DNA from 3 places in the Fictibacillus marinisediminis genome. Region 3 is predicted to be linked to each of the others. Evidence: riboswitches for the same ligand, from Rfam matches in the RefSeq annotation. Region 3 holds a riboswitch; each other region holds the start of a gene.
What was found. Region 3 has a riboswitch for S-adenosylmethionine ahead of LCY76_RS05970 (hypothetical protein). Riboswitches for the same ligand answer to the same signal wherever they lie in the genome.

Region 1: it holds a riboswitch for S-adenosylmethionine, as region 3 does, so the genes downstream of both, LCY76_RS17450 (methionine ABC transporter ATP-binding protein) here and LCY76_RS05970 (hypothetical protein) in region 3, are expected to answer to the same signal.
Region 2: it holds a riboswitch for S-adenosylmethionine, as region 3 does, so the genes downstream of both, metK (methionine adenosyltransferase) here and LCY76_RS05970 (hypothetical protein) in region 3, are expected to answer to the same signal.

What each region holds. Positions count from the first base shown of each region.
Region 1 is NZ_JAIWJX010000002.1:3,261,790-3,266,625, forward strand. It holds gene LCY76_RS17440 (MetQ/NlpA family ABC transporter substrate-binding protein) at 1-160, opposite strand, end outside; gene LCY76_RS17445 (methionine ABC transporter permease) at 191-856, opposite strand; gene LCY76_RS17450 (methionine ABC transporter ATP-binding protein) at 849-1,874, opposite strand; SAM riboswitch class I at 1,963-2,076, opposite strand; gene LCY76_RS17455 (hypothetical protein) at 2,198-2,500, opposite strand; gene LCY76_RS17460 (anti-sigma factor domain-containing protein) at 2,604-3,893, opposite strand; gene sigI (RNA polymerase sigma-I factor) at 4,025-4,771, opposite strand.
Region 2 is NZ_JAIWJX010000002.1:3,054,662-3,059,497, reverse strand. It holds gene pckA (phosphoenolpyruvate carboxykinase (ATP)) at 1-1,337, opposite strand, end outside; SAM riboswitch class I at 1,620-1,751, shown strand; gene metK (methionine adenosyltransferase) at 1,932-3,131, shown strand; gene LCY76_RS16230 (hypothetical protein) at 3,429-3,599, opposite strand; gene LCY76_RS16225 (phosphatase PAP2 family protein) at 3,617-4,168, opposite strand; gene LCY76_RS16220 (manganese catalase family protein) at 4,318-4,836, opposite strand, start outside.
Region 3 is NZ_JAIWJX010000002.1:1,077,684-1,082,519, forward strand. It holds gene LCY76_RS05955 (pyridoxamine 5'-phosphate oxidase family protein) at 1-192, shown strand, start outside; gene LCY76_RS05960 (DinB family protein) at 277-777, shown strand; gene LCY76_RS05965 (threonine synthase) at 953-2,161, shown strand; SAM riboswitch class I at 2,234-2,338, shown strand; gene LCY76_RS05970 (hypothetical protein) at 2,343-2,552, shown strand; gene LCY76_RS05980 (Fur-regulated basic protein FbpA) at 3,014-3,193, shown strand; gene LCY76_RS05985 (YhgE/Pip domain-containing protein) at 3,199-4,836, opposite strand, start outside.

The DNA.
Region 1 (4,836 bases), 2.2 Mb from region 3:
AGGGCTTAGCTGCTTCAAGAATTTCAGCATGCGGAACATTGGATGCTCCCACAACAATCTTATCGCCAGCTAGTTTTTTGTCTTTCCCTCCGTTTGCACCACATGCAGCAAGTGCTGTTGTCAATGCAAGTAAAAGAATGAGTGTAATGATTTTTTTCATGTTGTTCCTCCTGGTTGTGTAATTTCGATTTTAACGTTTATCAAGACGGCGAGTTACATTATCCCCAATAAACTGAATGATAAACACAATGATTAGAATGATCACAGTAGCGACAAATGTAACATCATTTTGCGTACGCTGGAAACCTTCAAGGAACGCCAAATTTCCGAGCCCGCCTGCTCCGACTACCCCCGCCATTGCTGTATAGCCGACAAGCGCGATTGAAGTTACCGTAATCCCGGAAACCAACGCAGGAAGGCTTTCAGGGATCAAAACTTTAAAAATAATTTGAGCGTTGCTCGATCCCATCGATTTTGCCGCCTCGATTACCCCTTTATCAATCTCGCGAAGCGCAATCTCAACCATCCGGGCATAAAACGGTGCAGCTCCAATGATCAAAGCAGGCAGTGCTGCATTGGCGCCAAGCATAGATCCTACTAACAAGAGCGTAAACGGAAGCAATAAAATGATCAGGATAATAAACGGAATGGAACGGAAGATATTTACGATCGCTGAGAAGACAAAATTTAAAAATCGATTCTCCCATAGGTTCCCTTTACCCGTTAAAAATAATGCTAATCCTAAAAGAAGACCTAAAATAAAAGTGGCAAGAACCGCAACAGCTGTCATGTACAGTGTTTGTCCGGTGGCACCCCACATTCCACTCCATTCCACATTCGGAAAAAGACTATTCATATGAGATCACCTCCACTTCTACTTTCTGCCCATTCATATAGGCTACCGCTTTTTGAATTTCGGTATCTGTTCCTTCCAGCTGGATGAACAACGTTCCATATGGCCCGTTTTGTGTTTGCGATACCTTACCCTGCAGGATATTCACCTGAACGTCAAATTTACGGATCACATCTGTAATAACGGGCTGTTCTGCACTTCCTCCAACAAAGGTGAGCTGTACAATTTGGCTCTGAGGTTTTTCAGATGCCAGCTGCTTGATCATGTCTGTCGTTTCTTCAGGCTCTGTTACTTGCTTAACAAAATCTTTTGTAATGGACTCTTTAGGATGCCTGAATACTTCCAAAACCGGCCCTTGTTCCACTATTTTACCTGCTTCCATAACAGCGACCCGATGGCAGATCTTTCGGATGACATGCATCTCATGTGTGATAAGAACAATGGTCAAGCCGAGCTTTTGATTGATCTCAACTAATAAATTAAGGATGCTGTCTGTTGTTTTCGGATCAAGGGCTGAAGTCGCCTCGTCACAAAGAAGAACTTTAGGGTTATTGGCCAGTGCACGTGCGATCCCGACTCTTTGCTTCTGTCCTCCACTCAATTGGGAAGGATACGATTCTCCACGGCCCTCTAGTCCAACAAGTTTAATCAGTTCATCCACCCGCTTCAGGCGCTCTGCTTTCGGCACACCTGCAATCTCAAGTGGAAATGCAATGTTTTCCCTTACTGTTCTGGACCAAAGCAGATTGAAATGCTGAAATATCATGCTGATTTCCTGCCGGGCTTTTCGAAGCTCGTTGTTACTAAGTTTGGAAAGATTTTTTCCCGCAACGTTTACATCTCCGCTCGTTGGTCTTTCCAGCATGTTCAGCATTCGGATGAGTGTACTTTTACCTGCACCACTGTATCCAATAATCCCGAAAATTTCTCCTTGATCTATAGAAAGATCGACATGGTCAACTGCGTTTACAGCTCCGTCTTTCGTCTGAAAAATCTTTTTTACTGCGTCTAATGTTATCAAGAGACCGGATCCCTCACTTTCTGAAAAATAAAAAATGCCCTTCTGCCAGGTCATGAGCAGAAGGGCATAAAAATTTATATGCACCGTCATCTCATCTCCCAAAGCAGTTTGCTTTGCAGGATTTGGCACCTTTTCAAGCAGGAAGCTGCTTAACGGTTGCCGGGTTTCATAGGGCCAGTCCCTCCACCACTCGCGATAAGAACGAATTTGTTATTCGTTATTTAGTTAGCATTTCTTAGCACGTTTCGAATTTTAACATCACCTTTATGGAGTGTCAATCCATAACTCCTGTTTTTTAGATAGAAGGACCCGATTCTTTTGGCTTAGGACTCCAATTTGCATAAAAACAGAAGAGATTCTAACTTCAGCTGTTCTCTGTATGTTCCCGTAAAAGTTACTCTTTTTAGCCTGATTAAATCGCTCAGACGCTGCTGGCCACCAAACACCTCATGCAAATCATCCATCCTGCCTGTAAGCATGGTCATCCGCTCTGAACCGTTGTACTTATTTACGAAGGAAAAACATAATCGTTCTCCATCAGCCGTCACACTGGGAGTCTCCGTCCCTATCAGCGGCTGAAGGAAGGCCGTTTTTTGAACCTGTTCCTGCCAATGAACCCAATCCATAAACATCCCCCTTTTAAAAAACGTGTATAGCTTAATGTTCGGGAGATGGTTGGTGTCTTCCTTGATTTTTCCTTCGACAGTTTATTAAACGCTGTGTCGACTTTTAGCCAGCCTTTTTATGTATTTCTTTATTCATTGGCGGCTTTTTAAGATTTTTCTTCTGTTCTTTTTTCCAGTACTTTTTTTCAGACCGATGAACGGGAGAATTTTTCTGCTCTCTTTTTTCAAGCTTTTTTCCCTTATCCCATTTTTGGTTTTTTTGTTTATTCGTTTCATGAACAGCAGGATGCTGTTTCGGAGCAGTATTCAAATTAGTATTTTTCTTTGCTTGCTTGTTGTACATCGGCCCTTCGTGATGTTGCTTTGAAGGATGTGGTTTTACTTTTTTTGATTCATTTTTTTCTTTATGTTCAGCTTTAAGGCTGCTTTTTCGACCTTCGTGCCTTTTGGTTTTTGGGACAGCACGTTTATTGTTTGGTTCTAGCTTGGGTTCTATCTTTTCTTCTTTGACTTCTTTTTTCGCATGTCCTTTTGGAGAAGAACTATGCAGGGAACTCGTCTTAATCTTTATGGTTTCAAGAGTTCTATGATTGCGAAGAATTTTTTCTGAATGGTTTTTTGTATGGCCGGATTCTTCTGGCTCTTCATGTACAGGTTTTATTTTTCTCTTTAGCTCGGTATAAGACATGTTCTTCACTTCATTAAGAGAAATGTTCTTATCTTTTCGTTTAGCATCCAAGTACATCATGTATTTTCCAGATGATACGCCATTCTTTTTTGCAACATTCCGTTTATTTGTATTAATATTCTTTACTGTGATGGCGGCTTTCGAATTATAGATGGATGCATTCCTTTTAATGGAAGATACAGTCTCATCCAATGCAGACAGAAGCTTGTCATTATTTTGGTTTACGATGGTTGTTCCGATCATGACATCCGGGTTTTTCTTCAGATATCCTTTGTTGTCATAAGCGTTCAGCAAAGCTGAAGCAAAGTGGGAAAGGCTTATGTTTTTCTTTTGTTTTAATGATTGGAGAATTTCCCGTCCCTCAGCGTTATATGCTTTTACTTTAATGACTTGCAAGTCTTTGTTAACTCCTGCTTCGAGGCTGGGATTTACGTCAAAACTCACATAAGCCGCAACAGTATTGTCGTTGCGGCCCAGTGGATTTACTCCTGAAAATAAAACAAGTATAAGCAATGCTGCTATTGTAAGTGAAAGAGAAGGAAATATAAATCGGCGCGTTCCGCATTTTGAAAAACTCGAAACGCTGTATTCCATACCTACCACCGGATGCTTTCCGCGTGGCACCTTAACGGTGATGAAACAACCGTCTTTCGTTAATAGGACGGCTTTCCCTTTATTAACTTCCATTAAAATTCCATTCTTCATCCCACATATCCCTCCTGCTAGGCGAAGGATCTGCTTCGTATCATAACCATCATGGGTTTTGCTGCTCTTTTGCATTGCTTATTTATTATGATTTCCCCACGAGTAATTACAACCGTTTAACTTCCCCTTATTTAAGGCTGAATATAGGACTTTAACGCTTTAAAGTCCCCTAGATATATTAGCGATACCGCTATTATATATTTTCGATTTCTCTCTATAGTTTTACGACTGCAGGAAACCATACTTAACAAATCTTTTATAGGAAGTTGTTTTTTCTCCAATAAAAATTCAGCCATTTCCTGGTTTTCCACTAACAAACGAGCGATTTCCTTAGCGTTTTCCCTTGCATCCACATGCTTAGGGCAATGTTTGCTCAACACTTTAAAATTAAGGCTGAAATCCTTCAGCAGTTTTTGATATTCTTCGATTTCGTATACGCGGTTCTCTGCCTGGATCTTTTCTTCGTAATGTTCCATGGCAGCTTTTTGTTCTGCGTAGCTGTCCTCGACACGGCCTTCTTCATCTTCCTCATCCGGCTGCAAATAAATCAGACGGTTCTGTCTAACTTCTTTTCGGATATAGTCGATAACCCTGCGGCGGATTACCATGTCAGCAAAGGAAAGAAAACGGCTTCCCTGTCCTTCCTGATATTGATCAATGGCTTCATTGAAAGCGTAAAGACCTACACTAAATTCATCCATCGTACGATCTATATATTGACTGCAAACTTTTGAAGTCACTTTTTTAATAAATGGCTGGTAAGCTTCGATCAGTTCATTTCTTAAGGAATCATTTCCTCTTTGAATTCTTAGTACTTTATCTTCAATGTTAATGAGTGGTGTGCTGTTACGAATAGTTGGTACAAATGCAGTAGACATAGTTTCACCTCTTAAATCAGGTTGTATTGTACTTTTGGATAAAATGAATCATACATTCCAAAAGT
Region 2 (4,836 bases), 2.0 Mb from region 3:
GCTCTTGTGTAGGAAAGGTTCATGCGCTTGCCGACACCATATTCTCCGCCTGACCATCCGGTATTCACCAGGTATACTTCTACTTCATGATGATCGATTTTTTCTCCAAGCATTTCGGCATATACAGTTGCTTCCAATGGAAGGAACGGCGCACCGAAGCATGTTGAGAAGGTCGCTTGAGGAGAAGTGATTCCTCGTTCTGTTCCGGCGAGTTTGCTCGTGTAGCCGGAAAGGAAATGATACATAGCCTGTTCTTTTGTCAGTTTGCTGATCGGAGGCAATACGCCGAATGCATCAGCTGTCAGGAAGATGATCGTGTTCGGATGACCAGCAACACTTGGCTGGATAATATTCGGGATCGCCTGAATTGGATAGGCAGCCCTAGTATTTTCAGTCAACGTACCGTCGTTATAATCACCTACGCGTGTTTCATGGTCAAGAACGACATTTTCGAGAACGCTTCCAAAACGGATTGCATTCCAGATCTGCGGTTCTTTTTCTTCAGAGAGGTTGATGCATTTTGCATAGCAGCCGCCCTCAATATTAAACACACCAGTATTAGCCCAGCCATGTTCGTCGTCACCGATCAATGAACGATGCGGATCAGCAGAGAGCGTAGTTTTCCCGGTACCGGATAATCCGAAGAACAGAGCTACATCGCCTTCCTGCCCGACATTTGCGGAGCAATGCATAGAAAGGATCCCTTTTTCAGGAAGAATGTAGTTCATGACTGAGAAGATAGACTTTTTAATTTCTCCTGCATATTCAGTTCCTCCGATCAATACGATACGCTTCTCAAATGATATAATAATAAAGGTTTCAGAATTGGTCCCGTCTACAGCAGGATCTGCTTGAAATCCAGGTGCAGATACCACGGTGAATCCCGCTTCGATTCCTTTTAGTTCTTCAGCAGTCGGACGGATGAACATTTGGTGGGCAAACAGGTTATGCCAAGCGAATTCATTAATCACCTGAATAGGCATCCTGTACGCGTGGTCGGCACCAGCAAATCCTTTGAATACAAACAATTCCTCTTTTTGTCCTAAGTAATGAAGTACTTTTTTATAGAGCTGTTCAAATTTCTCTTCGTTAAAGGGCTTATTGATTTTGCCCCAGTTTATTTTATCTTGTGTGCTAGCTTCATCCACGATGAATTTGTCTTCAGGAGAACGTCCAGTATATTTTCCAGTAGTGGCCCTGAGAGCACCGGTTGAAGATAAAATGCCTTCATTTCGGAGCAGCGCCTTTTCAACAAGCATAGGTACAGGTAGATTTTCATGAGTAGCAGCGCTGGATAGAATGTCATCTAAAGTCGTCGTTAAATCAACCGTATTCATGTTCGCAAAACCATCCTTTTAAGAAATATATTTATCATTAATATCGTAAGTAAATTCGAAATTAGTATAACACATTGGAACAAATAATGTATACTATTTTATTTAACAAATTGTAAATTGGTTCATAAATCAGGCTCTTTGTTTTTAAAAGCTTAATCTTTCATATATAATAGGTACTAATTCCGTTTGAAGGATCGCCTATTCTCCCGCTGGAGCGGGAAAGTATAGCTTTTCAAGTTGACAGGTTTGTCGAACTGCGCTATTATATTTCGGGAACGGCTACTCTTATTCCGAGTAGGTGGAGGGACAGGCCCTATGAAACCCAGCAACCGACACTTCATCATCACTATGCACCTTGTGCAGTGAAGTGAAAAGGTGCTAACCTGCAAGGTGAAAAAACCTTGAAAATAAGAGGTGAAGGCGTAGACATAAGACCTTTTCCCTCGTGTATTTTAGGTCCAGGGAAAGGCTTTTTTTATGTCTAAGAACAGTTTGAACCTGAATATTTTACAAAACAAAGTATCCATATAGGAATGAGTACCGTATCTTATAAAAAAATTGCTCTATGCTTTCAATAGAGAAGGAGGATCTCAATTGTCTAAAAGTCGTCGTCTTTTTACATCTGAATCAGTTACGGAAGGGCATCCGGATAAAATTTGTGACCAAATTTCCGATGCGATCCTGGATGAAATCCTTGCAAACGACCCGAACGCACGTGTCGCTTGTGAAACATCCGTAACGACAGGCCTTGTGCTTGTTGCTGGTGAAATCACCACTTCTACTTATGTTGATATTCCAAAAGTCGTTCGCGAAACGATTAAAGAAATCGGCTATGACCGTGCAAAATACGGTTTCGATTCTGAAACATGCGCAGTTCTTACATCCATTGATGAGCAGTCTGCGGATATTGCGATGGGTGTTGACCAAGCGCTTGAAGCTCGTGAAGGCTCAATGACTGATGAAGAAATCGAAGCGATCGGTGCTGGTGACCAAGGTCTTATGTTTGGTTATGCCAACAATGAAACACCTGAGCTTATGCCACTTCCGATCTCTTTGGCACACCGCCTGTCCCGCCGATTGGCTGAAGTGCGTAAAACCGAAGAAGTTCCTTACCTTCGTCCGGATGGTAAAACTCAAGTAACGGTGGAATATGATGAGGATGACAAACCGGTTCGTATCGATACGATTGTTATCTCCACTCAGCACCATCCGGAAATTACACTTGAGCAAATTCAAGCCGACATTAAAGAACAAGTCATCAAGCCTGTTGTACCTGCAGAATTGATTGACGAAAAGACAAAATACTTCATCAATCCGACTGGCCGTTTCGTTATCGGCGGCCCACAAGGTGATGCTGGATTAACTGGCCGTAAGATCATAGTTGATACGTATGGCGGATATGCTCGCCACGGTGGTGGAGCATTCTCCGGTAAAGATGCAACTAAAGTTGACCGTTCTGCAGCGTACGCCGCTCGTTACGTAGCGAAAAACATCGTTGCTTCCGGACTTGCTGACAAAGTAGAAGTTCAGCTTGCATATGCAATCGGTGTAGCACAGCCTGTATCGATCGCAGTTAACACATTCGAAACAGGAAAAGTTTCTGAAGAAGTATTGGTTGATCTTGTGCGCCAAAACTTCGACCTTCGTCCTGCGGGAATCATTAAAATGCTTGACCTTCGCCGTCCGATCTACAAACAGACAGCGGCATACGGACACTTTGGCCGTACAGACGTTGAGCTTCCTTGGGAAAAAACAGATAAAGCAGAAGCACTTAAAGATCAAGCAAACGCGTAATATTAAGAAAAACCGGCCTTTGGGCCGGTTTTTCTTAGTTTTTAGTCGTTTGTTAAGGTTTTGGTTTAGCGAATGGGTAGGGGAAAAGCTTGAATAAGCGTCATAATTGGAAGTTTTTTAACTCATTAAGTGTGGAGAACTAACTTTATTAAATGATTTTAAGTTTTTATTTTCAAATTTTTTGTTTTATGTTCAAAAAACTAATTTTATGTTCAAAAAATCAAATTTATGTTCAAAAACGGAACTTTTATTTTCAATTTGTTAAAGCGCGACACATTTCGACTGTTTTTGACTTGTTTATTTTTGAAAGGTGCCTGGCACCTTTTCAATTAAATCTGGAGGTTTATGCACAAAGGTTTTCATGAATACAGGAAGCTTGAAGATTGCTGCTAGGTCGATTCTTGGTTTGAGATTCGGACTGATTTCTTGCACAATCATCAAACGGTTTTCCTGTGGTGCTTTTTTCATGAAACCCCTCCTAAATTTTATAAAAAGTAAGGAACGAGATAAACGTTGAGTAAAAACACGGAAAAGATTCCTGAGCTGATCCCGAGGATCATACCGGCGAGCACGTCGGTTGGGTAATGAAGGCCTAGATACATACGCGAGATGCCAACAGACAATCCGAGCGGAAGCAGTAAGGTAAGCAATCCGGGATGGATGAAAGCGAGCGGGATGATGACCGAAAAGATCGCGGTCGTATGCCCTGAAGGGAAAGAATGGTCTTTCAGCGGATTACTGAAGGTCTTAGTACCCGGGATCATCAGATAAGGGCGTTTCCGGGGATAGCATTTCTTTGAAATCGCAACAGGAATATGGCTGAGAATAAGAGACAGGATTCCTGCAGCAGCAAATTTCTTCAGATCTGCAGGAATGGTAAGCAGGAGAAGCAGTGTAGTTAGAATGGTGCACGTTGCTCCGCCAATGTGTGTGATCACATTGAAATACTTATCCAGCAAACGGTGCTGCAGTCTGCCGTTCACCCATTTAAACACATCACATTCCTTTTCATAGATCCAGCCGGTTACTCTTGCCATGGAAGTCCTCCTTGCTTGATAACGATTTCCCTTTCAGATTACAAGAGGTTTATTGCCGCTGTTTAAAGGCAGTGTGAAGAAATTGTAAATAAATGAAAAAAACCGCCTGGATGAATTCAAGCGGTTTGCAGCTTCCGGTATAAATGAGGTTAAAAGAAAACCTTCTGATCACGCTCTTCTTTTAGAATTTCAACAGCTTCACGGAACCGCATAGAGTGGATGATCTCCCTTTCCCTCAAAAACCTCAGCCCGTCATTGAGGTCTGGATCATCCGACATGTCGATCAGCCATTGATACGTAGCACGTGCTTTTTCCTCTGCTGCAATGTCTTCGTACAGGTCAGCGATCGGATCTCCTTTGGCTTGAATATAAGCTGTAGTAAATGGCACACCGTCTGCATTATGATAAAAGAGCGCGCTGTCATGATTGGCATAGTGGGTATCGAGCCCTGCATCCTTCATCTGCTGGGGAGTGGCATCCTTTGTCAATTTATAGATCATCGTGGCAATCATCTCAAGATGGGCAAACTCCTCTGTTCCTATGTCGGTGAGCAAGCCGATGACCTTGTCAGGGATCGTATACCGCTGATTCAAATACCGTAATGCAGCAGCAAGCTCACCGTCTGCCCCCCCATATTGTTCAACCAAAAACTTAGCCAGCATCGGATT
Region 3 (4,836 bases):
GCTGAGGAATGCTACTTGCATTGTGCCAAAGCGTTTATCCGCTCCAGGCTTTGGTGTCCGGAATCATGGGAGCCGAAAGAATCGCTGCCATCTGCGGCTAAAATGATGGCAGCTCATATGAATATTCCCAATATGAGTACTGAGCAGGTAGAAGAGGGCTTGCAAGAAGGATACAGAGACCGGCTTTATTAAAAAAGGCTGTTTTCGTAACCATTGTTCTTCTTAGAAGTGGTTGATTACTCCTGAAACGGATCCGCCAAATGGGAGGCTATAGATATGAACCAGAATGAAGAAATCAGAAGGCAGCTGTTAGAAACGGTAAGCGGTCTAAGCGATGATCAGTTAAACGAACCGGAAGAGAAGGACAGATGGTCGATCATGCAGACGCTGCATCATCTATATCTCATGGAAAAATCGATCGCCATCATCATATCAAACCGTTTAAAAAGTAAAATAACGGTATCTGCAGAACTGAAACCGATTGAAATGACGGTGGACCGCAGCAGAAAAGTAGAGGCTCCTGTTTTTGTTGTTCCTACGAAACGGTATCTGACTCTGAAGAAAATAAAAGAAAAATTGGAAGAATCACGAAATGAGCTGAATAAGGTAGCAAACAGCAATGATCAAGAGGCTTTGGAACAGAAATCCTACCCTCACCCGGTGTTTGGCCCGATGCCATTAAAACAATGGATTCCTTTCGTGGGGTATCATGAAAAGAGACATCTGGCTCAAATTGAAGAAATTAAGGAAAAGGTTCTTTCCAGACAATTAAGCTAGACATCAACGGGAAGTTATACCTTAGTTGACTTATCAGAATACCTGCATTAAAATTTAACACAATAGAATAAATTGCTGATCAGAAAACTGAAGGCACCGCTATGCATGTTATTCCTTATGCACAGCGGTGCCTTTTTGCTGTCCTTTTCTGGTGAGGGAATATTGGAGGTATGTTATGTCTTTCAGCTATGTCAGCCATCTTGAATGTCCAAAGTGCGGCAGCATCTATGCTCATCACAAACCTAATCAATTGTGCCAGTGCGGTTCCCCCCTTCTCGTAAACTATGATTTAGAGGAACTGAAAAATGAGAATGAAATTATTAATAAAGAGAGGAATGGTCTTTGGAGGTACCATAAGCTTCTTCCTGTTATAGACCCAGATCATGTGGTATCACTGGGAGAGGGGATGACTCCTTTATTATCCATGCCTGCTCTCGGTGAGAAGCTTGGAATTGCAAATCTGCTCATGAAAGATGAGGGCATGATACCTACCGGGTCTTTTAAGGCCAGGGGAGCGGCAGTCGGCGTTTCAAAAGCCAGAGAGCTCGGTATTACCCGGCTTGCCATGCCGACCAATGGCAACGCAGGAGCCGCCTGGTCACTCTATTGTGCAAGGGCCGGCATAAAGCCGTACATCGTTATGCCAGTGGATGCCCCAGTCATTACGAGAAAAGAAGTGGCGATTTCAGGTGCAGAGCTTTTTCTTGTGAACGGCCTGATCAGTGATGCCGGAAAAATTGTCGCGTCCCTTGTGAAGGAAGAAGGTTTCTATGATGCTTCCACTTTAAAAGAACCTTACCGGATTGAAGGCAAGAAAACGATGGGGTATGAAATTTTAGAACAATGCGGAAGCGAGCCGCCTGATGTTATTTTATATCCAACTGGCGGAGGAGTGGGGCTGATTGGCATATATAAAGCATTGAAAGAATTCAGGGAACTGGGCTTATTTAAAGGAAGCAGACTGCCGCGTTTAGTAGCTGTCCAGGCTGAAGGATGTGCACCGATCGTAAAAGCATGGGAAGAACACAAGAGTGAATCGGAGTTCTGGGAAAATTCTGAGACAGCTGCTTTTGGTATCAATGTTCCAAAAGCAATCGGAGATTTCCTTGTCCTTGAAGCACTTTATGAAACGAATGGATGCGCCGTTGCCGTTTCAGAAGATGAAATTAGCTTTACTCAGCGCCAAACTGCAGAGCTTGAAGGAAGTTTTATTTGTCCGGAAGGCGCGGCTGTGTTTGCCGCCGCAAAACGATTGAGGGAAAATGGCTGGATCAAAGCAGATGAAAAGGTGATATGCCTAAATACTGGGCAGGGGATCAAATACCCTGATTCGGTTTCTGTAGATCCTCCTGTATTAGAGCCTGGAGAAATCATTCGAAAATAAAATGAGTTTTTGTCTTGACAATAAGATGGAAATCCCTATAATTGAATTCAATAGAATACATTTACCTTATATTTCTTATTTAGAGAGGTGGAGGGACTGGCCCTTTGAAGCCTCGGCAGCGGACTTAATTATGAGTACTGTGCCAATTCCACAAGCAAAACGCTTGAATGATAAGAAGAGTATGGCTTATGATGGCGATTCAACCTCTTCTTGTGCTTATTTGCTTCCGCAAGAAGAGGTTTTTATTTATGTAAAAAACCAACTAATTCACTGCGAAATATCAGGATTGCTGATTGGTCAACCAAAGGCGCTTCGTCATGAAAATGACGGCGTTTATTTTTTTGTTAAAGGCTCTTTCCTAAAAGATTGTTGCTTTGGAAACATTTTGTAAAGAACCCTTCATTATAGTTGATTGGAGTGCAAGGTGCGAGACTCCTGCGGGGGAAGCGGGACAGGTGAGACCCACAGGCGGATGCGCCGAGGAGGCTCAGCGCACGCCCCGCGGAAAGCAAGCATGCTGAAACGAAAATCAACCACTCCCAAGAGCAACAAAGGTTACGAAAACAGCCTTGTTAAAAGCTTTGTTTGTAAACGTAGTTGTTTTTTTGTGGAGTGTGATTGAACCGTCTTTTGAAAAGCAGAAGGATATAACCAAGCTTATTCCCATCTGCTTTTCAGGCGTTTCATTTGTTTCACAAATCAGCAGGCTCTTATCATCGCCAGCTATCACACACACCTTACTGTATAAAAAAGACTTGAAGGTCTCTTTCAAGCATCAGTATTCGATGCACAAAAGGAAAGAAAATCAACAATGTGTTTTTAAATAAGTCTTGTAAAAAAGGAGGGATTGTTTTGGAAAATCAACTAAGAAGAGCTGTGGAAAGCAAACGAAATCAGCTGATCAATAAACTCATCAATATGGGCATTTATAAGAAAGATGAGCTTCATTTATTTCAGCTGACACTCTCTGATCTTGAAGAGGAGTATGCAAAGGCAGCAGGCGGAAAGAACAGCCTTCGGCAGGCTAAATAAACCACTCATTGAAGTATTCTTGCTTTTTTCGCACCTGCTCCCCTTCTATTCTGTATTCGCTGCAACGGTTTTCTTAAAAACAGGGCAGCAATAAGAAAGACAGCGGGGAAAAGCAGCAAATGATACAAGTCAGACAGTACAACTTCTCTAATCATTCCCCCGGTTGCTTCCCGCAGTAAACTGACTCCATACGTAAACGGCATATAAGGATTAAGCTTTTGAAAGAAGGAAGAGGTCATTGTCACAGGAAATGTTCCGCCTGAACTTGAAAACTGCAGAACGAGAAAAATAACCGCCAGGCCTTTACCCACATTTCCAAAAATGGAAACGAGCGTATACGTTAGAATGACAAAGACGATGCTCAGGAACATGGCAAATAAAACAAACCATGTTTTGTCCACAATGTAGGAATGGATAATGAACCGGTCACCAAGAGATACGACAAGCCCCTGCAGCATGCCGATCGTTGCAAATGTCATCAGTCTCCCAAAGTAAAAAGAAAGCGGGGAAACCTCTCCTTTACTTGGAACTTCACCAACTTTAAGAGAAGAGATGAGCAGCATTCCTCCCACCCAAAGCGCCAGTAAGGTGTAAAAGGGAGTCATGGCGGAGCCATAATTAGGAATCGGAAAAATTTTATTCTCCTTCAACGTGATAGGAGATGCCAGAAAATCACTTTCCTTTTGAGCATCGTTCTTTAATGCTTTAATAATATCTCTTAGATTATTGCTGCGTTCAAAATCCCTGATTTTGTCGGCCGTACGTGTGATGGATTTCTCCATGGCGGGCAAGTCTTTTTCTGCAAATATAGCGGCCTTGTGGATGGCTTGTTCTATTTGGGGAAGCTGGGTATCCATCAATATCCCTGCTTTTTGAATATCTTGTTTGACGGCAGGCCACTCGTTTCTCATAAAATCTGCTGCCCGTTGGATTTTCTGCTCCTGTGCGGGCCAGTCCTGTTGAGCAAATGAAGAAAGCTTCTGCAGAGGATCCATGTACGAGTCTGCACGGCCAGAAAGGATTTCTTTGTTTTGCTGGACGGTGTTTTTAATCTGATGCAATTCTTCTTTGATCGCTTCAAGTTCATCAGGCTGAAATGAGATATCCGGGTTAGCTTTTTGTGCTGCGTTTCCTTTTGAGATCGCTTTATCCACGGCTGCCTCTAGGTCAGTCAGTGAGCGTTCAAGATTCCCTGCCATGTCATCTGCAGTTTGAAGTTTTAACAGATTATCCTGAAGAGGAGCCAACTGGTCGAACACCACTTTGATCTTAGGCAAGCTTTCTTCCGATTTAAGGATAACAGCTCCCAGCTTATCGATGTCTGGCACGTTTTTTTGAAACTCTTGGATCATACCCGTTCTGTTTTTTAACTCATTCATTTTTTGATCAACCGAGATGATACGGTCTCCCATCTGATTGATTTGAGAAAACTCTTTTTCCAGAGAAAATATCTTCTGTTCAAAGCTGAGTATCGTTGGCATTTCTTTTTCTAACGTCATGCCAGCTTCGTTAAATTTTTTAAAGATGGCGTTTCCTACACTCTTCGTGAAATTGTCGCTAACCTGGTTGATAACGGTAGAAACTCCTGACTGGGTGATCTTAGGTGATACGGCATTGATTTTTTCGTTAACTGTATATACGAT